3 regions of the Streptomyces sp. NPDC052496 genome follow, and region 3 is predicted to be linked to each of the others. Evidence: riboswitches for the same ligand, from Rfam matches in the RefSeq annotation. Region 3 holds a riboswitch; each other region holds the start of a gene.
What was found. Region 3 has a riboswitch for cobalamin ahead of AB0L45_RS32140 (HoxN/HupN/NixA family nickel/cobalt transporter). Riboswitches for the same ligand answer to the same signal wherever they lie in the genome.
Positions count from the first base shown of each region.

Region 1: another riboswitch for cobalamin. It lies ahead of AB0L45_RS09015 (CbtB-domain containing protein); the one in region 3 lies ahead of AB0L45_RS32140 (HoxN/HupN/NixA family nickel/cobalt transporter).
Region 2: another riboswitch for cobalamin. It lies ahead of metE (5-methyltetrahydropteroyltriglutamate--homocysteine S-methyltransferase); the one in region 3 lies ahead of AB0L45_RS32140 (HoxN/HupN/NixA family nickel/cobalt transporter).

Region 1 is NZ_JBFAUH010000005.1:51,572-58,980, forward strand. It holds gene alaS (alanine--tRNA ligase) at 1-376, opposite strand, end outside; gene tsaD (tRNA (adenosine(37)-N6)-threonylcarbamoyltransferase complex transferase subunit TsaD) at 474-1,547, opposite strand; gene AB0L45_RS09010 (histidine phosphatase family protein) at 1,638-2,450, opposite strand; cobalamin riboswitch at 2,557-2,700, shown strand; gene AB0L45_RS09015 (CbtB-domain containing protein) at 2,735-2,953, shown strand; gene AB0L45_RS09020 (CbtA family protein) at 2,970-3,731, shown strand; gene AB0L45_RS09025 (CAP domain-containing protein) at 3,940-4,596, opposite strand; gene guaD (guanine deaminase) at 4,823-6,307, shown strand; gene AB0L45_RS09035 (hypothetical protein) at 6,333-7,409, opposite strand, start outside.
Region 2 is NZ_JBFAUH010000014.1:150,393-157,801, forward strand. It holds gene nrfD (NrfD/PsrC family molybdoenzyme membrane anchor subunit) at 1-913, shown strand, start outside; gene AB0L45_RS20185 (hypothetical protein) at 910-1,296, shown strand; gene AB0L45_RS20190 (hypothetical protein) at 1,565-2,140, opposite strand; gene metE (5-methyltetrahydropteroyltriglutamate--homocysteine S-methyltransferase) at 2,241-4,559, opposite strand; cobalamin riboswitch at 4,720-4,949, opposite strand; gene AB0L45_RS20200 (NmrA family NAD(P)-binding protein) at 5,227-5,976, shown strand; gene AB0L45_RS20205 (alpha-hydroxy-acid oxidizing protein) at 6,280-7,409, shown strand, end outside.
Region 3 is NZ_JBFAUH010000029.1:97,977-105,385, reverse strand. It holds gene AB0L45_RS32150 (DoxX family protein) at 270-821, shown strand; gene AB0L45_RS32145 (VOC family protein) at 928-1,428, shown strand; gene AB0L45_RS32140 (HoxN/HupN/NixA family nickel/cobalt transporter) at 1,533-2,717, opposite strand; cobalamin riboswitch at 2,748-2,961, opposite strand; gene AB0L45_RS32135 (ABC transporter substrate-binding protein) at 3,235-4,371, shown strand; gene AB0L45_RS32130 (iron ABC transporter permease) at 4,371-5,516, shown strand; gene AB0L45_RS32125 (ABC transporter ATP-binding protein) at 5,651-6,469, shown strand; gene AB0L45_RS32120 (isocyanide synthase family protein) at 6,406-7,409, opposite strand, start outside.

The sequences.
Region 1 (7,409 bases), on a different contig from region 3:
CCCAGATGCGGTCGGGGTCCAGACCGTACCCGCCGTCGGCGACGGGGGTGGTGGACAGCTCCCAGGCGAAGCGGATGGCGTCTTCCTTGAAGTAGTCACCGAGGGAGAAGTTGCCGTTCATCTGGAAGAACGAGCCGTGCCGGGTGGTCTTGCCGACTTCCTCGATGTCCAGGGTCCGTACGCACTTCTGGACGCTGGTCGCGCGCGGCCAGGGCGCCGCCACCTCACCGGTGAGGTACGGCTTGAAGGGCACCATGCCCGCGTTGACGAACAACAGGGTCGGGTCGGGCGTGGGCAGCGGCGCGCTGGGAACGACGGTGTGGCCGCGCTCGGCGAAGAAGTCGAGGAAGCGGCGGCGGATCTCGGCGGTACGCAAAGGGGGCTCCGGGGCGGTCGGGGGAGGAGGGAGAGGCGGACGCGGAGGCCGTCGGAGAATGTGTCAGCACCCCGGCCGGGCGTGCTGACACAGGCTCTTACGCGGCGGCCTTCGCCGCCCTGGCGACCGGGTGCAGGGCCGCGTACTCCAGCGGCGCGGACGGGTCGATCGAGAGGTCCAGCGGGGCCGGCTCGGCGCCCGCCCGTACGAGGAGGTCGCCGACGGCGGCGATCATCGCGCCGTTGTCCGTGCAGAGGCGGAGAGGCGGCACCCGCAGGGTGATGCCCGCCTTCCGGCAGCGTTCCTCGGCGAGGGACCGTACGCGCGAGTTGGCGGCCACGCCGCCCACCACCACCAGGGTGCCCACGCCGTGCTCCGTGCAGGCCGCGACTGCCTTGCGGGTCAGTACGTCGGCCACCGCCTCCTGGAGGGAGGCCGCGCCGTCCGCGACGGGGAGCTCCTGGCCGGCGTGCCGTTCGGCCCAGCGCGCGGCGGCGGTCTTCAGGCCGGAGAAGGAGAAGCCGTACGGGTCGTCGCGCGGCCCGGTCAGCGGGCGCGGGAACGCGACGGCCTTCGGGTCGCCCTCGCGCGCGGCCCGGTCGATCGCCGGGCCGCCCGGGTACGGCAGGCCGAAGACCCGCGCGACCTTGTCGAAGCACTCCCCGGCCGCGTCGTCGAGGGTGTCGCCGAGGTGCACGATCGGGTCACGCGCCAGGTCCCGTACGAGGAGGAGGGAGGTGTGCCCACCGGAGACGATCAGCACCATGCAGGGGTCCGGCAGCGGGCCGTGCTCCAGGGTGTCGGCGGCGACGTGCCCGGCGAGGTGGTGCACCCCGTACAGCGGCACGCCCAGCCCGTACGCCAGGCCCTTGGCGCCGGCCAGCCCGACCTGGAGGGCGCCCGACAGGCCGGGGCCGGTGGTCACGGCCACCGCGCCGATGTCGGCCATGGTCAGGCCCGCCTCGTCGAGCGCGCGGCGTACGACGGGCGTGAGGGAGTGCACGTGGGCGCGGGCCGCGATCTCCGGTACGACGCCGCCGTACCGCGCGTGCTCGTCCATGCTGGACGCCACCGCGTGCCCGAGCAGCTTGCCGTCCCGGACCAGGCCGGCCCCGGTCTCGTCACAGGAGGACTCGATCCCCAGCACCACTGGAGAGCCTGGAGATGCCACCGCACCGCTCCTTCGTACCCGCCGGATTCGTTATTGCGAGTTATGTGCAATAACCGTCTCCGTCCAGGATACGGCGGCGCGCGGCCGCGGCTATGGTGCCTCGGGCGCCGCGGCCTGTGCGGGTTCTGCGGCCTGTGCGGGTTCTGCGGCCTGTGCGGGTTTCGCGTCCTGCCTTCCGGGTTCCGTTCCCTGTCCGGGTTCCGTTCCCTGTCCGGGTTCCGCGTCCTGCGTCCCGGGCTCCGTCCCCTGCCCGGGTTCCGTTCCCTGTCCGGGTTCCGCGTCCTGTCCGGGCTCCGCCCCTTGCCCGGGCTCCGCCCCCCGCCCGGGCCCCGTCCCGAGTTCCGCCGCCACCCGGGCGTTCCACCGCCCGTCCCGTCCGCTCAGCGCCGTCACGGACAGCGGCGGTACGTCCACCCGCCAGAAGGACGACGGCGGTGCCCCCAGCGCGCACACCACGGACGCACGTACGACGTCCGGCTCCACCACGGCCACCACCCGGCCGCCCTCCGCCGCGAGACCGGCCAGCCAGTCCGTCACCCGGCCGAGGAAGCGCGTCAGCGACTCGCCGCCGTGCGCCGCGCTGTCCGGGTCGGCGAGCCAGGCTGCGACCGCCTCCGGTTCGGCGGCCAGCACGTCCTCCAGGGCCAGCCCCCGCCAGCGGCCCATCGCGCACCCCGCGGCGCCCGGGTCCGGTACCGCAGGCAGGCCCAGGGCTTCGGCCGTCTCCTGGCAGCGCACGGACGGCGAGGTCAGGACCCGGCCGGCGGGCAGCGCGGCAGCGGCGGGGCGGGCGGCGCGGGCGCGGCGCAGCCCGGCGGGCGTCAGTGCTTCATCGGCCGGGAAGCGCACCGCGTGCAGCGCGTCGTCGAAAGCCGGTGAGACCAACGTCACCCGTGTTGTCATGTGCACCTCTTCCGGTGGAGATCCTGGTGGCGCACAAGGGAACAGCGGGGCGCGCGCCCGCCACCGTGCGCCTTCACGGCCACCCGGGGGCCTTGGCCCGGCCGCCGCCACGCGGTACGTTCCCGATGATATTGACGATGACATGACGGAAGCCGGTGGAAATCCGGCGCGGTCGCGCCACTGTGAACCCGCACCGGTCCCGCACGGGGCCGACGGGCGAGCCAGACCCGTCCTGTCGTGACGATCCACTGTCCGGGACGCGTGATTTCCCAGGAGGTACCGCCATGGCCCAGTCCGTCGCACCGCCGACCACCGGCTCCGCCGCACCCGCCACCCTGCCGATCAGGACGGTCCTGCCGTGGGCCGTCTTCGGCGGCGTGCTGATGCTCGTCCTGCTCTACTTCGTCGGCGCCGAACAGGGCGCCACCGCACTGCTCTCCGGCACCGGCGTGCACGAATGGGTGCACGACGGACGGCACCTGCTCGGCTTCCCCTGCCACTGACCGGGGGCGTCCGTACATGAACTCCGCCACCGTCAGATCCCTCCTGGTGCGCGGCATGCTGGCCGGCCTCGCGGCCGGCCTGCTCGCCCTGCTCGTCGCCTACCTGCTGGGCGAACCGCAGGTCGACGCCGCCATCGCCTTCGAGGACGCGCACGCCCACGAACACGAGGCCGAGGTCGTCAGCCGCACGGTGCAGTCCACCGCCGGCCTGGCCACCGGCATCCTGGTCTACGGCGTCGCGCTGGGCGGGATCGCCGCCCTGGCCTACTGCTTCGCCCTCGGGCGCACCGGCCGCTTCGGCCCGCGCGCCACCGCCCTGCTGCTCTCCGGCGCCGCCTTCGCCGCGGTCTACCTCGTACCGTTCCTGAAGTACCCGGCCAACCCGCCGTCCGTCGGCGACCCGGACTCCATCGGCAAGCGCACCGCGCTGTACTTCCTCATGATCGCCCTCAGCGTGCTGCTGACCGTCGCCGCCGTCATCCTCGGCAAGCGGCTCGCACCCCGCCTGGGCACCTGGTACGCCACGGTCGCCGCCCTGGCCGCCTTCGCCGTGGCCGTCGGCCTCGCCTACGCGTTCCTGCCGGCCGTCAACGAACTCCCCGCCGACTTCCCCGCCCTGCTGCTCTGGAAGTTCCGGCTCTCCGCACTCGGCATCCAGCTGACCCTGTGGACCGCTTTCGGCCTGCTCTTCGGCGAACTGGCCGAACGGGCTACCGGGGTTCGGGGGGCGGGAGTTTCTCGCGAGGTGGATGGGGGTGTGGTGGCGTCGGGGCGTTGAGGGTGGGTGTTTAGGGCTCGGGGGCGCCGGTGCCCGGGGGTGTTGGCGCCCGGGGAGCTCGGGGGCGCTGTTTCCGGGTGTGGGTATGGGCGTGGGCGTGTGTGTGGGCGTGTGTGTGGGTGTGGGTTCGGGTGTGTGCTTGCGTGCGCTGGTGCGCAGGCCCGGGTCCGGGTCCGGGTCCGGGTCCGTACGGCGTAGCCATACGGCCTCACATGGGGCGGGCCAGCAGCAGCGTCCACCACGGGCCGCGGTCGTCGGTTCCGCTGTTGATGCCCACGCCCGCGTGCCGGAAGGCGCAGTCGGCCAGCACCACTCGGTGCTCCGGACTGCGTGCCCACGCCCGTACCACCTCAGCGGCCCCGCGCTGGCCGCGCGCGATGTTCTCGCCCGCGCGGCGCCAGTCGTACCCCACGGCCGAGAGCCGGCTGCCGGGCCCCGAGCCGCCGCGCTCCCGGTGCGAGAGCGAGCCGTCGCGCGCCATGTGGTCACTGTGCCGCTGAGCGGCCTCGGTGACCGTACGGTGCGCCCGTACGGGACGGCAGCCGGCCTTCGCCCGTTCGCGGTTGACCAGCCGGATGACGGCGGCCCTGGTCGCCGTGACGTTACGGGGAAGGGCCGGCACCCGGAGCCCGTGTGACGCCAGGGCCGCTTTGGTGCTGTCGGGCAGACTCGGGCGCGCGCCCGGAGGCGTGGCGACGGCGGGGCCGCCCGCCGCGGGCCCCGCCAGGACCAGCACGGCCACCGTTGCCGCCAGCACCACCCGTACCGCGTTCCCCTTCGCCCGCCGGTCCGCTCGGCGTACCCGCCACCCGCTCGCTCCCGCCGCCGTGTCCCGGCCCGCGATCCCGTCCGCGCTCCCGCCCATTCGGCCCCTGTCCCTCGGCTGTCCTCGGCTGTCCTCGGCGGTGGCGGTCCGTTGCCGCCACCAGGCACCGGCGCCGTTCCCGGCAGCCGGCCCGGTGACAGTCTTGCCGTCCGCGCCCCCGCCTCTGTCGTCCGCGGCCGATACCCGACCCGTTCGGCTGTACCGGTCGCCCAGGCCGCTGACGTACGCCAGATCCACCCCGCCCCGAACGGGTACCCGCCCGCACATGACCACCCGTACGCCTGACACGCCTGACACCGACCCCAAGGCCGACACCGGCCGTACGCCTGAGACCGGCCGCATGCCTGGCACCGGCCGCACGCCCGGCACCGGCCTCGGGCTCGCCAGCGGGCCTTCCGTCTCCTCCGTCTCCTCCGTCTCCTCCGTCTCCGCCGACTCCGCCATCTCCGCCGTCCGCGGCCCCCTCGTCCGCTTCCGGGCCGACCCCTTCCGCACCGGCAACGCGGAAGCCCTCGTCCACGACCCCGACGGCCTGCTGATCTGCGAGGCCGGCCGCATCACCGCCGCCGGCCCGTACGCGGCGCTCCGCGACCGGCTGCCGGCCGGCACCGAACCCGTGCACTACCCCGGCCACCTCATCAGCGCCGGATTCGTCGACGCGCACACGCACTACGTGCAGCAGGACGCCATCGCCAGTTTCGGCGCTCAACTGCCCGACTGGCTGGACCACACCTACGTCGCCGAGGAACGCTTCGCCGACACCGCCCACGCCCGCCGCGTCGCCGCCGCCTTCTGCGACGAACTGCTGCGCAACGGCACCACCACCGCCCTGGTCTTCGCGTCCGTGCACCCCGGCTCGGCCGACGCCCTCTTCGAAGAGGCCACCCGGCGCGACCTGCGCATCGCCGCCGGCAAGGTACTGATGGACCGCAACGCCCCCGACAGCCTGCTCGACACCGCACAGCGCGGCTACGACGAATCCCTCGACCTGATCCGGCGCTGGCACGGCAAGGGCCGCAACCTCTACGCCGTCACCCCGCGCTTCGCCCCCACCAGCACCCCCGCCCAGCTCGAAGCCGCCCGCGCCCTACGCGCGGCCCACCCCACCACCCTCCTGCACACCCACGTCTCGGAACACCGCGACGAGATCCCCTGGGTCCGCTCCCTTTTCCCCGACCGCGACGGCTACCTGGACGTCTACGACCATTACGGCCTGCTCGGCCCCCACACCGTCCTCGCCCACGGCATCCACCTCACCCCCTCCGAACGCGACCGCTGCGCCCGCACCGGCACGGCCGTGGCCCACTGTCCGTCCTCGAACCTCTTCCTCGGCAGCGGCCTCTTCCCCCTCCGCGAGGCCAAGGAAGGCGACCACCCGCTCACCGTAGCGCTGGGCACTGACATCGGCGCCGGCACCAGCTTCGCCCTCCTCCAGACCATGCGCGACGCCCACTACGTGGCCAAGCTGCGCGACCACGCCCTGGACGCGGTCAAGGCCTTCTACCTCGCCACCCGCGGCGGCGCCGAGGCCCTGGGACTGGCCGACACGATCGGCTCCCTGACCCCCGGCCAGGAAGCCGACTTCACCGTCCTCGACCCGCGCGCCACGCCCCTCCTGGCCGACCGCACCGACCGCGCCGAGGACATCGAGGACCTGCTCTTCGCCCTCAGCATCCTCGGCGACGACCGGGCCGTGCGGGCCACCTATACGGGAGGCCGCCTGGCGTACGAGCGGGACGCGGCGCGGTGACCCACCAGTTCACGAGTTCACGACGTCACAACTGCGGCACCTTCCGCGCGTCACAGCTCTCCACCGAGCCGAAGTACCGCCCCAGCCAGGCACGCCGCCGCTCGTCCCCCATGGACGCGAGGTGGCGCAGAGCCCGGTCACCGGCCTCCGCGGCGGCGACGGCCGCCTGGTCGCCCTGCTCCCGTGCCGCCCGCGCCCAGAACGCCCGGCGGCGCTCGCTGAGGCCGTTCGACACCAGCCAGTCGCGCACGGCGTCGTCGACACGGAGGAACGGTTCCGTACCGCCGCACTCACGCCGCCCGGCCAGCCCCGCCGCGGCCTCCCAGGCGAACCGTTCCGGATCGGCCAGCCGGCCCCGTACGACACTCTGCCCCCGGAAGAGCTGCGGCAGCTCGGCCTCGTCGTGGTGCGGCCCGCGCGGCAGGTCCTCGAACCGGCCCGGTGCGTTCGGCACCCCGGCCAGGCGGCCCGTGACGCCGGACAGGGCCCGGGACACCTGCGGCAGCAGGTCCTTCTCCAGCGCGTTGACGCACACCTGCGGTGCCCCGCCGTCGCACACCTGCTGCCCGGCGACCGGGTCCGGGTGCCACGCACGCTGCCCCGCCTGCACGAGCACCACGGCGGCGCCGGCCGCGACAGCCAGCGGCAGCAGCGCGGCCCACCGCCGGCGCGCCGGACGCGCGGTGTACGCGACGACCGCCGCCGCGGCGAGCCCGCCCGTCCACCCGGCCATCGCCACCGGCTGCCACCAGGCGGGCAGCGCCTCACCGACACCGCCGTCGACAGCCGGGCTCAGGAAGCGGACCGCCTCGTCCCGGTAGGAGGGCAGGCCCAGGGCGACGTACGTGAGGCCGGCCAGCGCGGGTGCCGCGGGCCGCCACCGCACGAGCCGCCCGGCGACCATGGCCGCGGCGGTGGTAGCGGCCAGGAACACCGCGTCCCCCGCCATCGGCAGGAAGAGGGGCCGCCCGGCCGACACGTAGGGCGCCGACGCCAGCAGCGCGCAGGCCGCGGCGAGTACGTAACCGAGCACCACGGCGAGGACGACGGGCAGCACGGCGACCACGAACTGCGCGAGCGGACTCCTGGCTGCGGTGACCCG
Region 2 (7,409 bases), on a different contig from region 3:
GTCGTACTACGGCAGACCCGTCATCAAGGCGCCCGCCTGGCGCGCCCGGGACATCGCCGGCTACTTCTTCCTCGGCGGGCTGGCCGGTGCCGGATCGGTGCTGGCCGCCGGAGCGCACGCGACCGGACGCACCGCCACCGCCACCGCCATGAAGGTCTCCTCGCTCGCGGCGGTCACCCTGTCCACCGCCGCGCTCGTCAACGACCTCGGCAGGCCGAGCCGGTTCGGGAACATGCTGCGGGTGCTCAAGCCGACCTCGCCGATGAGCGTCGGCTCCTGGCTGCTGGCGGCCTACGGGCCCGCCGCGGGCGCCGCGGCGGCTTCCGCGGTCACCGGGCGGCTGCCCCGGGCGGGCGCCGTGGCGACCGGCGCCGCCGCGCTCCTCGGACCGGCCGTCGCCACCTACACCGCGGTCCTCGCGGCGGACACCGCCGTCCCCGCCTGGCACGGCGCGCACCGCGAACTCCCGTACCTGTTCGCGGCGTCGGCGACGGCCGCCGCCTCCGGCATGGCGCTCGTCGTCGGCCCCGTACGGGAGACCGCGCCCGCCCGCTGCGCCGCGGTACTGGCCGCGGTCGCCGACGAAGCGGTCACCAAGGCCGCCGAACGGCGCCTCGGCATGGTCGCGGAGACCTGGCACCAGGGGCGGGCCGGCACACTGCTCCGTACGGCGCGGACGCTCACCGCGGCCGGTGCCGCCGTGGGTGCCGCGTGCGGAGGCCGGTCCCGCACGCTGGCGGCCGCGGGCGGCCTGGCCCTGCTGGCCGGCTCCGCCTGCACCCGCTTCGGGATCTTCGCGGCCGGCATCGCCTCCGCCGAGGACCCCAAGTACACCGTCGTACCCCAACGGGCGGCCAAGGAAGCCCGCCGCACCCCACCGAAGCACAGCGCGGAGAGGACACAGCCCACATGACCCGCACACCCCACAACGCCGAGCCGGCCGAGGTCGTGCTCAGCGCACAGTCCACGGCCGACGCCGAGACCGTGCTCAGCACCCTGCGCAGCTGCTTCGCCTCCGACCGGGCCGACGGCGACACCGCGCACGACCAGCGGAAGCAGCCCGGACACCCGACGGTCTGGACCGAGACGTTCGAGACCTCGGAAGTGCGCGGCGACGTCCGGCCGAACGCGGACCTGTCCGCCGCCGTCACCGCCGACCTCCAGGGCAGCCACCTGGCCGTGGACCGGCTGCGGGACGTGCTGACGCGCGCGTTCTCCGTCCGTACGGAAGGCACGGTCTCGGGCGACCAGGAGGTCGAGCTGCAGATCGTCCTGGAGAGCGCGGAGAAGAGCTGACCGCTCCTCGGAACGGCCCCCTGTCGCTGCCACGGGCGGGCGCGGAGCAGCCTCAGTCCTGCTCCGCGCCCGCCCGCTCTGCGACCGGAACCCTCACCCCGGCGGCACGCCAGGGCCCCTCAGCCCTGGCCGTGTGTGCGGCCGTCGGCCGCCGGCCGTACGAAGACTCTCGCAGGGGCGCCGAAGACCGGCAATCGTGGCCTGTTGCCAATGTCCGCGCATCTTTCCCCGCGCCGTTGCCAACGTTGCCAATCCGCCGACGCGCCGGTCAGCCGCTGTTCCCAAGCCCCTGAGCGGTGGCCCGCGCCCTTCGCGCCTCGACCTGTTCGGCGGTCATCGGTGCCTGGATGTGGTACACGTCGCCGACCCGCAGACGGTCCGGTGTGAGGAACTCGCCGTAGCAACTGACGACGCAGACGGAGACCTGGGACTCCGGCTGCCAGAACATCCGGTAGTGCGGCGCGTTCCACGGATCCGGGACCTCCACCAGCGGAACGCCGCGCCGTTCCAGCAGCCGCCGCAGCTTCTCGAACCGCAGCCTGGGAGCGAAGCGCCCGTACCGGGCGCGGATCGCCTCGTCGACATGGTCACGACTCCGGTGGGCCAGCCTGTGCACCTGCAAGGTGAAATGGTGACCCGTCCAGGGCGCGTCACCGGATGCGCGGTCCCAGAAGAATTCGGGCAGGGCATAGGAATAGCCCAGGCTGTGCTCACTGAACAGGTTCTCACCGAAGTCCGGCCCCAGTACCTCGGCCACGCGGCCGGGCGCATCGGTGTGCCGCAGGCCGAGAACGGTACCGGTGGTGACGACGTCCAGGTAGAACGCCAGGGAATACGGGGTCAACTGCGGTTCCTCGGTGCGTCGCGAAAAACAGCAGTTTACGGAACATTCTGCCGCGGGCCGTCCGCCGCCCGCCTCCGGCGGCGGACGGCCCGCCACCGCGTCAGGACGAGGGCAGCTCCGCCCGCACCGTGCGTGCGGCCGCGACGAGGTTCTCCAGGGACGCGCGGGTCTCGGGCCAGCCGCGGGTCTTCAGGCCGCAGTCCGGGTTGACCCACAGGCGCTCGGCCGGGATGGCGTCGAGGCCCTTGCGCAGGAGGCTCGCCGCCTCCTCGGCGCTCGGCACGCGCGGCGAGTGGATGTCGTACACGCCGGGGCCGGCCTCCCGCGGGTAGCCGTGTTCCGCCAGTTCGCGGGCCACCTGCATGTGGGAGCGGGCGGCCTCCAGGCTGATCACGTCGGCGTCGAGGTCGTCGATGGCCTGGACGATGTCGCCGAACTCGGCGTAGCACATGTGCGTGTGGATCTGCGTCCGGTCCCGCACCCCGCCGGTGGTGAGGCGGAACGCCTCGGTGGCCCAGGCCAGGTAGGCCGCCCGGCCGGCGGTGCGCAGCGGCAGCGTCTCGCGCAGGGCCGGTTCGTCCACCTGGATGACCCGGGTACCGGCCGCCTCCAGGTCGCCGACCTCGTCGCGCAGGGCCAGCGCCACCTGGCGGGCGGTGTCGGCGAGCGGCTGGTCGTCCCGGACGAAGGACCAGGCGAGCATGGTGACCGGGCCGGTCAGCATCCCCTTGACGGGCCGGTCGGTGAGCGACTGCGCGTACGTCGTCCACCGCACCGTCATGGGCTCGGGCCGCGAGATGTCTCCGGCGAGGACCGGCGGGCGGACGTACCGGGTGCCGTACGACTGGACCCAGCCGTGCTGCGTGGCGAGGTAGCCGGTCAGCTGTTCGGCGAAGTACTGCACCATGTCGTTGCGTTCGGGCTCGCCGTGCACGAGGACGTCGATGCCCGCCTCCTCCTGGAAGGAGAGCACCTCGCGGATCTCGCTCTTGACGCGCTCCTCGTACCCGGCCGTGCCGATCCGCCCCGCGCGCAGGTCGGCCCGGGCGGTGCGCAGTGCGGCGGTCTGCGGGAAGGAGCCGATGGTGGTGGTCGGCAGCAGGGGCAGGCCCAGGTGGGCCCGCTGGGCGGTGGCCCGCTCGGCGTACGGTGCCGAGCGGCGGCCGTCGGCGTCGGTGACGGCGGCGGCCCGGGCCCGTACGGCGGGATCGTGGGTGATCGCGGAACCGGCGCGGGAGGCCAGGTCCGCGCGGTTGGCGGCCAGTTCGGCGGCGATCGCGTGGGTGCCCTGCGCGAGGCCGCGGGCGAGGGTGGCGATCTCGCTGCACTTCTGCCGGGCGAACGCGAGCCAGCGCAGCACCTGCGGGTCGATGTCGCGCTCGGCAGTGGCGTCGAGCGGTACGTGCAGCAGGGAGCAGGAGGCGGCCACATCGACCTGACCGGCCAGGCCCAGCAGCGTACCGAGCGTGGCCAGCGACTTCTCGTAATCGTTGAGCCAGATGTTGCGGCCGTTGACGACCCCGGCGACCAGCCGCTTGCCGGGCAGGCCGCCCGCGGCGGCGAGCGCGTCCAGATTGCCGGCGGCGGCCTCGGTGAAGTCCAGCGCGAGACCGTCGACGGGGGCCTTGGCGAGCACCGGCAGGGCCTCGCCGAGCTGGTCGAAGTACGAGGCGACCAGCAGCTTCGGGCGGTCGGTGAGGGTGCCGAGGACGCGGTAGGCGCGCTCGGCGGCGTGGAGTTCGGCCGGGGTGCGGTCCTGCACCAGAGCGGGCTCGTCCAGCTGCACCCACGCGGCACCGGCCGCGCGGAGGTCGGCCAGGACCTCCGCGTAGACGGGCAGGAGCCGGTCGAGCAGGGTCAGCGGATCGAAGCCGGCGGCGACGCCGGGGGCGGGCTTGGACAACAGGAGGTAGGTCACCGGGCCGACGAGGACCGGGCGCGGCGCCAGCCCGAGCGCGAGCGCTTCGCGCACCTCGCCGGTCTGCTTGCCGGAGTCGGTGGTGAAGACCGTGTCGGGGCCCAGTTCGGGGACGAGGTAGTGGTAGTTCGTGTCGAACCACTTGGTCATCTCCAGCGGCGCCACGTCCTGCGTGCCGCGCGCCATCGCGAAGTATCCGTCCAGGGCGTCGGCCGCGACGGCGGCGCGGTGCCGTTCCGGGACGGCACCGACCATGACGCTGGTGTCCAGCACGTGGTCGTAGAACGAGAAGTCACCGGTCGGTACCTCGTGGATGCCGGCTTCGGCCAGCTGCTGCCAGTTCGCACGGCGCAGGTCCCGCGCGGTCTCCTGAAGGGCGTCCGCGCTCACGCGGCCCTTCCAGTACCCCTCGACGGCCTTCTTCAGTTCCCGGTGCTGTCCCTGGCGGGGGTAGCCGTACACGGTGGCCCGTGCTGCCGCGGCTGCGGGCTTCGCTGTCACGGAACTCTCCTTCGCGAGCGTGATCTTCTCCGAGCCCGGTGACGGGACGAGAACGCGAAGGAAGGACGCACCCGGCGAGCCGCACGGCGCCGGACGGCACCCGTGCTCGCTCCTGTGGTCGCCGACCCGCCCTCGAGGTCACCGGACGCCGCGCACGTATGGACGTACGCGGGCAACGGGCAGGTCTTCGGACTCGCGAGCACGCCTGCCGGACCTTCGCCCGGCGGACACCTACTGGCCGTCGCTTCCCGGATCCGCGGCCCGGATCCAGTGCGTATGACGGCGGTCGTTCCCGCTCACCGCTGCGGGGCAGTCCCGGATTCCCACCGGGTTCCCTCTTGCGACGCGCCTGCCTGGCGAGCAGGGCGAACCAGCTGCACCGCACAGCGTAGATCCAGCACGCCCCGTACGGACACCCCTGCTCACATGGCGGTACGTGAGATGAGACACCGGGGGAGAAGCGCGCGGGGCGGCTGTACGGCGAGCGCCCGGCCGGCCTGCCGACCGGGCGATGTGTCCGGTTCGGTGCTCACCGGGCCGGCCGGGCCTGCGGACACAATGGGACTCGTCTCCCGGCGAACTGGCCCAGCGCGCCCGCCTGCGCGTGCCACGGCAGTCCTGACACCTGCACGCCCCCGAGGCGTCATCAGCGCGAGGAGCGAACGACGTGAAGATCGTGGTCATCGGAGGCACCGGCCTCATCGGCGGCACCGTGGTCGGCAAACTCGGCGAGCGCGGGCACGAGGCGGTGGCCGCCGCGCCGGGCACCGGCGTCGACACCCTCACCGGCGAGGGCCTGGCCGCCGCGCTGACCGGGGCCCAGGTGGTCGTGGACGTGGCCAACTCGCCCTCCTTCGAGGCATCGGCGGTGCTCGACTTCTTCACCACCTCCACCCGCAACCTGCTGGCCGCCGAGGCGAAGGCGGGCGTGACGCACCACCTGGCGCTGTCGATCGTCGGTGTCGACGGCCTGCCCGACAACGGCTACTTCCAGGCGAAGCTGACCCAGGAGCGCCTGATCAGGCAGGGGCCGGTCCCGTACTCGATCGTCCGGGCGACGCAGTTCTTCGAGTTCGTCAGGGGCATCGCCGACACCGCCACCGAGGGCGACACCGTGCGCGTGGCGCCCGTGCTCTTCCAGCCCATGGCCGCCGAGGACGTCGCCGAGGCGGTGGCCGCGACCGCGGTGGCGGCCCCGCTGAAAGGCGTCACCGAGGTGGCCGGCCCCCAGCAGTTCCGCTTCGACGAACTCATCGCCCGCGCCCTGCGTGCCTGGCACGACCCGCGCAAGGTGGTCACCGACCCGCACGCCCGCTACTTCGGCTCCGAACTGGCGGAGCGCAGCCTGGTTCCCGCGGAGGGCCACGCCCGCCTGGCCGCGACCCGCTTCGAGGACTGGCTGCGGGCGTCCGCCTGAACACGGCAGGTGGCTGCGCGCAGGTACGCGGGGTGCGTGGGACCTGATGAAGTGGTCAGCCATTCATTGACAGGTGCTCTGCACGGGTGTTTGAGTCGGGCTCGCCACGGGGCCCGCGAAGCCCTGGCCACGGCGACCGGACAGCACGACTTCGCGGTGGGCGCACCCGCCGTCCCGTGCTGCCCCCGGACACCGCCGACGCGTTGCCTCGCCTCTTGGAGGGCGTGCACGCCGGTCCGGCACCGCGCAGCCGGCCGTGACCTCGCCCGGCTCATCCGCCTGCGCAAAGGAGCACGCCAGCACATGACAGCGCCCGAACGCGGCTACGCGGACTACCAGTACGAGATCTACTTGCGCGGTCTCCAGGACCAGCTCCCGCCGTTCACCACCGACTCCGGGGCGCTGGAGGACGTGGCCCGCGAGCGCCTCGGCCCCCGGCCGTACGGGTACATCGCCGGTGCGGCCGGCAGCGGCGCCACCGCCCGCGCCAATCTCGCCGCCTTCGACCGGCACCGCATCGTCCCGCGCATGCTGCGCGACACCACCGCCCGTGACCAGCGCACCAACGTACTGGGCAGTGAACTGGCCGCCCCCGTCGTGCTCGCACCGATCGGTGTGCAGTCCCTGGTCCACCCCGACGGCGAACTGGCCACCGCCCGCGCGGCCGCCGCGACCGGCGTGCCCATGGTGCTGAGCACCGCCGCCTCGCACACGATCGAGGAGGTCGCGGAGGCCAACGGCGCCGACGGGCAGCGCTGGTTCCAGCTGTACTGGCCGCACGACGACGAGGTGACCGCCAGCATCCTCGCGCGGGCCCGCGCCAACGGCTACACGACCCTGGTCGTCACACTGGACACCTGGCAGCTCTCCTGGCGGCCGCACGACCTCGACCAGGCCTTCCTGCCGTTCCTGCGCGGCCACGGTGTGGCGATCCCGCTGTCCGACCCCGTCTTCCGCTCCCGGCTGCCCCGGCCGGTGGAGGAGGACCCGCAAGGCGCCGCCATGCGGTGGCTGCCGATCTTCAGCGGCACGGCGCACACCTGGGACGAGCTGGGCTTCCTGCGGGAGCACTGGGACGGGCCGATCGTCCTGAAGGGCATCCTGCACCCCGCGGACGCACGCCGGGCGGTACGGGCCGGGATGGACGGCATCGTGGTGTCCAACCACGGCGGCCGGCAGGTGGACGGGGCGGTGGCCGCCCTGGACGCGCTGGCCGACGTGGTGGCGGAGGCCGGCGCCGAGACCGAGGTGCTCTTCGACTCCGGCATCCGCGGGGGAGCCGACGTGTTCAAGGCGCTGGCCCTGGGCGCGCGGGCGGTGCTGCTGGGACGCCCGTACGTCTACGGGCTGGCCCTCGGCGGCGCCGCGGGCGTGGAACACGTCGTACGTGGCCTGCTCGCGGACTTCGACCTCACCATGGGACTCTCCGGCTG
Region 3 (7,409 bases):
TGCGTGGGGGCAGGGTGCGGGTGTGTGCGGGTGCGTAGTGTGAGGGTTGGGTGACGGAGGGTGAGGTTTGGGAGTGAGGTTGGGGTGTTTGGGGGTGGCGTGGTGGGTATCGTTGGGGTGTGACTTGAAGTTTCAAGTATTTTGGTTGAAGGTTGAAGGGCGTTGGTGGGGTCGCCGGGTCGGGCGGGCCGCGCTGAGCAGGTAGACCGGATGGATCAGATAGGCCGGACAGGACAGGCCGGACAGGCCAGATAGAAGTGAGTGCTCGTATGACTTCCCCCCTCAGTCCTCTTCGTGATTACGGCAGCGGTGTCGACGACCGGCATGCCGCCACCCCGCACGCGTACGACGTCGGGCTGCTCGTGTTGCGGCTCGCGGTCGGCTTGATCATGGCCGCGCACGGCGCGCAGAAGCTGTTCGGATGGTTCAGCGGGCCCGGGTTGGACGGAACCGGGCAGTTCTTCGAGGCCAGCGGCTACCCGGCCGGCAAGGCCATGGCCGTGGTGGCCGGCCTCAGCGAGACGCTGGGCGGCCTGGGGCTGGTCCTGGGGCTGCTGACGCCGCTGGCGGGCGCGGCGGTCGTCGGGACGATGGTGAACGCGCTGGCGGTGAAGTGGGGCGGCGGGTTCTTCGCGCCTGAGGGTGTGGAGTACGAGCTGCTGCTCACGGCGGGCGCGGCGGCCTTGGCGCTGACCGGCCCCGGTCGGTACGCGGTCGACCGGCTGCTCCCGGTCCTGCGTACGCATCGACTTGCGTACGGGGTGGCTGCCCTGGTCTTCGGGGTGGTCGTGGCGTTCGTGATGTTGCTGGTGCGCGACTGAGCCGAGTGCCGAGTGAGTGCCGAGTGCGAGTGCCGAGTGTCGAGTGCCAGGCCGAGTGCGAGATGGAGTGAGCGGTGAGTGAGAAGCGGGAAGGGGAGGGATTGATGTGGCAGTTCGGCGGCTGAATCATGCGGTGCTTTACGTACGGGACGTGGCGCGCGCGGTGGCCTTCTATACGGAGGCGCTGGGGTTCCGGGTGGATACCGAGATCCCGGGGAGGGCCGCGTTCCTGAGTGCGGAGGGGACGGCCAACGATCACGATCTCGGGCTGTTCGCGGTCGGTGCCGCGGCGCCCGGCCCCGAGCACGGCCGGGTGGGGCTCTACCACCTGGCCTGGGAGGTCGGGACGCTCGGCGAGCTGGCGGACGTGGCCGCGGACCTGGTGCAGCGGGGGGCGCTGGTCGGCGCCACCGATCATCTGGTGTCCAAGTCGTTGTACGCCAAGGATCCGGACGGCAACGAGTTCGAGGTCATGTGGCGGGTGCCGCGTACGGAGTGGCCGGGGCCGGACGAACCGGACCGGCTCCGTCCGCTCGACCTCGAAGCGGAGCTGGCGCGCTGGGGACGTGACCTGAAGACGGGTGCGGCGGCCGGGTCGGCGACCTGAGGGTGGAGTGGGGTCGAGGTGGCGGATCCCGTGGGCCCGGTGGGACCAGGGGAGCTCGGGAGCTCGGGAGCTCCGGTGGTGGCGGGGCCACGGGATCCGGTGGCTCAGGCCGGTTCCCGGGCCTCCGTGGCCCTCGCCGACCAGCGCTTTTCCACTCCGGCCAGCCGCCAGTACGCCAGGGCCGCCGCCCAGACGACCACGAACAGGCCGACGATGATGAAGCCCACGTTGTCCAGGTCGATCGACGAGATCCAGCCGGTCAGGCCGTCCGTCAGGTCCAGCTTCTCGTGCAGGACGGTGACCAGCTCGATGGTCCCGATGAAGAAGGCGACGGCGATCGACAGGCCGGTGATCGTGAGGTTGTAGTAGACCTTGCGTACCGGGTTCGAGAACGCCCACTGGTACGCGAAGTTCATGAACGTACCGTCCAGCGTGTCGAACAGGCTCATCCCCGCCGCGAACAGCAACGGCAGCACCAGGATCGCGTACCACGGCAGCCCGGCCGCCGCGCCGCTGCCCGCCATCACCATCAGCGTCACCTCGGTCGCGGTGTCGAAGCCGAGGCCGAAGAGCAGGCCGAGCGGGTACATCTGGCCGGGCCGGGTGATGGAGCGGGTGAAGCGCCCCAGTACGCGGTTCATGAAGCCGCGGGAGTCGAGGTGCTGCTCCAGCTCCGCCTCGTCGTACCGGCCCTGCCGCATCGCGCGGAACACCCGCCAGATACCTGCCAGCGCGACGAGATTCAGCGCGGCGATGAGGTAGAGGAAGGTGCCGGAGACCGTGGTGCCCACGGTGCCGAGCACCTGGTGGGTGCTCGATCCGTCGTCGAGCAGGGTGCCGGCCAGCTGTGCGCCGCCGGCCACCAGCGCCGCCATGGCGACGACCACGCTGGAGTGCCCGAGCGCGAACCAGAAGCCCACCGAGACCGGGCGCTTGCCGTCGGCCATCAGTTTGCGGGTGGTGTTGTCGATGGCGGCGATGTGGTCGGCGTCGAAGGCGTGCCGCATGCCGAGGGTGTACGCGGTGACGCCGAGGCCGACTCCGAAGACCTGCGAACCCACGGTGTAGTGGTTCGGCACGACCAGGAGGAAGAGCACGCCGAAGGCGACGACGTGCAGTGCGGCGATGACCGCCATCAGTCCCGCGGTCCGCACGGTGTCCTGGCGCCGCCAGCGGAATCCGGGGAGAGGGGTTGAGGCGGTTGAGGCGGTTGAGGCGGGTGGGGCGGGTGATGAGAGGGGAGGGGGAGAAGAGGAGGAAGGGGTAGGGGAATCGGCGGACAGGGACATCCGGTGGTCACGCTCCAGCACCTCGTGGATCAATTCGTGAGATGCCGTGGCCGGTCTCCTGGCTGACGGGTGTACGCGCCCGCCCCGGCCTTCCCGGCCGCGGGCTGCGGCCAGTGGCTCCGTACGGGCGCGGGGCACGTACGGAATGGGGCGGGAACTTCCCGATCACAGTGGCGAGGGCCGCTCCGGTCTGGACCCGAAGGTCTTCACCGGTCTTCCCGACACCACGGCCCGGACACTCTAACGCCAGGTAGCGGCATGGTCATCGGATCAATGTCCCGGGAACCCGTGGCGCTCTCCGCTCGACTACCTGGTCCTGGGCTCGCAAGGGCGAGCCGTCGGGCAGTCGAGAGGCAGGGAGAGCGGACGTATGCGTTGTGGTGAGGGGTTGGGGGGCTCGGTGGGGTCAGTAGATTCGGTGAGTTCGGTGAGTTCGGTGAGTTCGGTGGGTTTTGGAAGTTCGGTGGGCTCGGTGGGCTCGGTGGGGGCGACGAGGTCGGTGGTCAGGGGGCGGACGGTGGTGGCGGTGCTGGTGGGGCTGGCGGTTGCCGGGCTGGCCACTGGTTGCGACAGCGGCAGCGGTGGCGATGGCGGTAGCGGGCGTACGGCAGGCGGTGCCGCGAACGACCAAGGGGGTGGAGCCGGTGGTTTTCCCGTCTCGGTCACCGATTGCGACGGGCGGCGGACGACGTTCTCCGCGGCCCCGCGGAAAATCGTCACGAGCAATGCGGCGAGCCTGGAAATGCTGCTTCGGCTGGGAGCGGGCGACCGGGTGGCCGGTACCGGGTTTCCGCCGGGGAAGGGAACGTTGCCGCCTGAACTCGATGCCCAGGCGCAGCGTGTCCCGGTACTGGGGAAAACGGTGATTCCGAAGGAAAAGCTGCTCGGCTCCGGAGCCGAGGTTTATATCGACACGTTCGCTTCCATGGGCAACATGGGCGGAGCGGCGGCCGGCCCGACCGAGGAAGAATTCGCTGCGGCGGGCATCAAGCACGTCTACCTGGCCTCGACGGCGTGCGCGCCACGCAAGAAGGCGCCGCAGCAGGACTTGTCCGCGGTGGAGGGGGACATCCGGCGGCTCGGGCAGGTCACGGGCACCTCGAAGCGCGCGTTGCAGCTGGTGGCGGAGATGGAGAAGAAGGTGTCCTCGGTACGCAAGGCCATTGCGGACGTGCCCGTGGCGAAGCGGCCGTCGTACTTCTTCTTCGATTTCGACGCGGGGACGAAGCAGCCCGTCGCGGTCTGCAACCGGCAGGTGGCCAACGCGGTACTGACGGAAGCCGGGGCGCGGAACGTCTTCGCGGACTGTGCGAGCGACTTCAAGCCGGTGTCGTGGGAGGACGTGGTCGGAAAGAACCCGGACTGGATTCAGCTCGGCGTACGGAACCGGGGGAGTGCCGCGGCCAACGAGAAGGCATTCGACGAGGCCGAGAAGTTCCTCAGGGAGTTTCCGGCGACGGCGGGACTGCGTGCGGTGAAGGAAGGCAAGTTCCTGCGTATCGGCTCGGAGCAGACGACCATCGCGGGGATGGGGAACGCGGATACCGTGCGGCGGATCGCGGAGACGCTTTATCCGGATCGTCTGGCCAAGGGGCGTACGGGCGGAGGACGCACGGGTGAGGGACGTACGGGCGAGGATGGGGCGGGGCGCTGATGGGGGCGCCGGCCGTTGTTGCGGGTGAGGCTGGTACCGGTGGCTCGGAGGGTACCGGTGGCTCGGAAAGTAGCGGTGGGGCGGCTCGTGCCGTCGGGGCGGCTCGTACCGTATGGCTTGCCGGCGGGCTGCTGGCCGCGCTGTTCGTCGCGCTGACCGCGGCCGTCGCGCTCGGTGCCACCGACATCGCTCCGGCCGAGGTGTGGTCGGTGGTGTTCCGGCGGCTGGGGGGCGCGCCGCCCCGGCCGGGTACGGACGACCTGATCGTCTGGCAGCTACGGGTTCCGCGGGCGCTGCTCGCGGCGCTGGTCGGCGCGGGCCTCGGACTCGTCGGTACGGCCACGCAGGCGCTGGTGCGCAACCCTCTGGCGGACCCCTACCTGCTGGGCATCTCCAACGGGGCTTCGCTGGGCGCGGTGGCCGCGATCGTGCTGGGTGCGGGCACCGTGGCGGGGGCGGGCGGCGTATTCGGTCTGGGCGGAGGCGTGGGGCTGTCGCTGGCGGCCTTCGCGGGGGCGCTCGCCTCGTTCGCGCTGGTGTGGACGCTGGCCCGCCGAGGCGGCGGCTTCGCGCCGTTGCGGCTGGTGCTGGCCGGAGTCGGTATCGGGCAGTTCCTGGCCGGGTTCACCAGCTATCTCGTACTGCAGGCCGGGGATGAGCAGCAGACGCGTGGCGTGCTGTTCTGGCTGATGGGCAGCCTCGGCGGTGCCACGTGGGGCACGCTCCTGCTGCCGGCCCTCGCCGTACCGGCCGGGCTGCTGGTCCTCCAGGCGCGGGCCCGTGCGCTGAACGCGCTGACGATGGGGGACGAGACGGCGGCGAGCGTCGGCGTGGACGTCGTCCGGCTGCGCCGCATGCTGTTCGTGGTGACGAGCCTGCTCACCGGCGTTCTGGTGTCGGTGTCCGGGGCGGTCGCCTTCGTAGGGCTGATGGTGCCGCATCTGTGCCGGCTGATCGTCGGGGGCGACCATCGCAGGCTGTTGCCGCTGGCCGCGCTGACCGGGGCGTTGCTGCTGGTGGTGGTGGACATCGTGTGCCGTACCGCTATGGACACCCAGGAACTGCCGGTGGGCGTGGTGACGGCGCTGATCGGCGCGCCGGTGCTGCTGTACGTGCTGGACCGGCGGCTGGGGGCCGGAAGGTGAGCGGGAGGACGCGCGGGAGGATGAGCGGAAGCGGGCGTATGGGCAAGGGGGTAGGTGCGGGTACGGAAACAGGTACGCGCATAGGTATGGGTGCAGGTACGGAGACAGACGCAGGTACAGACACAGCGACCGGCATGCGGATCGACATCGAGGACCTGCGGGTGTCCTACGCCGGCCGGTGCGTCGTGGCCGGAGTGCGTCTGATGGCCGCGCCGGGCGAGATCGCGGGGGTCGTCGGCCCGAACGGCAGCGGCAAGTCCACGGTGCTCCGTACGGTCTACCGGCACCTGCGCCCCGAAGCGGGCCGTGTGCTGCTCGCCGGTGAGGACATCCGGGCCATGCCGCCCACGCGCACCGCGCGGCACGTCGCCGCCCTGCCCCAGGAACGCGGCGGCGACTTCGAACTCACCGTCCACGAAGTGGTGGCGATGGGCCGTACCCCGTACAAGCGGGCCTTCGCGGGCGACGACCGCGCCGACCGGGAGACGGTGGCCCGGGCCCTGGCCGATGTGGGGCTGGCCGAGCACGGCGGCCGGCGGTTCTCGGCGCTCTCCGGCGGGGAGCGGCAGCGGGCCCTGCTCGCCCGCGCCTTCGCCCAGGACCCGGACGTCTTCGTACTGGACGAGCCGACGAACCACCTGGACGTACGGCACCAGGTCGAGCTGCTGGCCCTGCTGCGCGGCCGGGCCTGTACGACGCTCGTCTCTCTGCACGACCTGAACGCGGCGGCCTCCGTCTGCGACCGGCTCCACGTGCTCTCCGAGGGGGCGGTGGTGGCGTCGGGCGCGCCGCGCGACGTGCTGACGCCGGAGCTGCTGGCCGAGGTGTTCGGGGTACGGGCGGCGGTGGTCGACCACCCGCTGACGGGCGACCCGCTGATCGCTGTCGATCAGCGGCAGACCGCCGCCGCGGCGTCCCCGGCCGGCACCGGTCGCCCCGCCTCCTCCGCGTAGTGGCTCGGGCGGCCGTCCCGGTGTACGAGCCGCCCGCGCCGCGCCGCGTCCGCCGCGCGCAGCAGCCGTACGCCGCCGTTCGCGTCCCGCAGTACGCACGCGTGCCACGGCGTCATCCACACGTCGGGCGCGTCGAGCAGCCGGATCCCGAACTTCGCCGCGCCGCGCGGCTGCGGGTGGATGGACAGCCGTACGGCGTCCGGGTGGTGCTCGGCGATCAGCGCGCCCCACGCGCGGCTGCGCTGGATGACGCCGTAGGCGCGGCTGCGGCACGCGCGTTGCAGGGCGGAGCGGGTGCCCTCGAAGCCGGTGGCGTCCTCGAAGAGGAAGCGGGTGATGCCCCGGTAGAGGCGCAGCGTCTCGCTGCCGCGGGCGTCGCCGTCACCGCTGCGACTGTCGCCGTCCCCGCCGTGGCTGCGGCTGCCCCCGTCGTCGGCGGCCGTTCCCCGGATCTCGGCGCGCAGCGACTCCAGGGACGGGGCGTACCGGCGGTGCACCTCCGCGCGTTTGGTGTCGCAGGGGAGGTCTCCGTAGACGTCCCGTAGGTCGAAGGTGCTGAGGTGGGTCAGTCCGGCCGTACGGATCATGGAGCGCAACGCGTCGTTGTACGCGTCGACGTGCGGGTCCGGGACGCCGATCAGATCGCTGAAAAGGTGCCCGTCCGAGCAGATGACGAGCTGCGCGCCCGGTGCGTACAGCTCCCCGATCCGTGCACAGAGCCGGTCGAGGAAGTGCAGGGCCAGGCGCTCACCTTCGTCGGGGAGCCGGCCGATGACCTTGGCCGGGTTGGGGGACTTGCAGGGGAAACCGGGGAGCGTGAGGCGGATGGGGTTTCGGGCGGCCACCAGAGCTTCCAGTTGGCGGAGTTGGTGAGGGAAGTGGGCGGGGGTGACCTCGCCTGTGGCCGGTGTCTCCAGGGTGCGGCGGTGGGGGAGCAGGG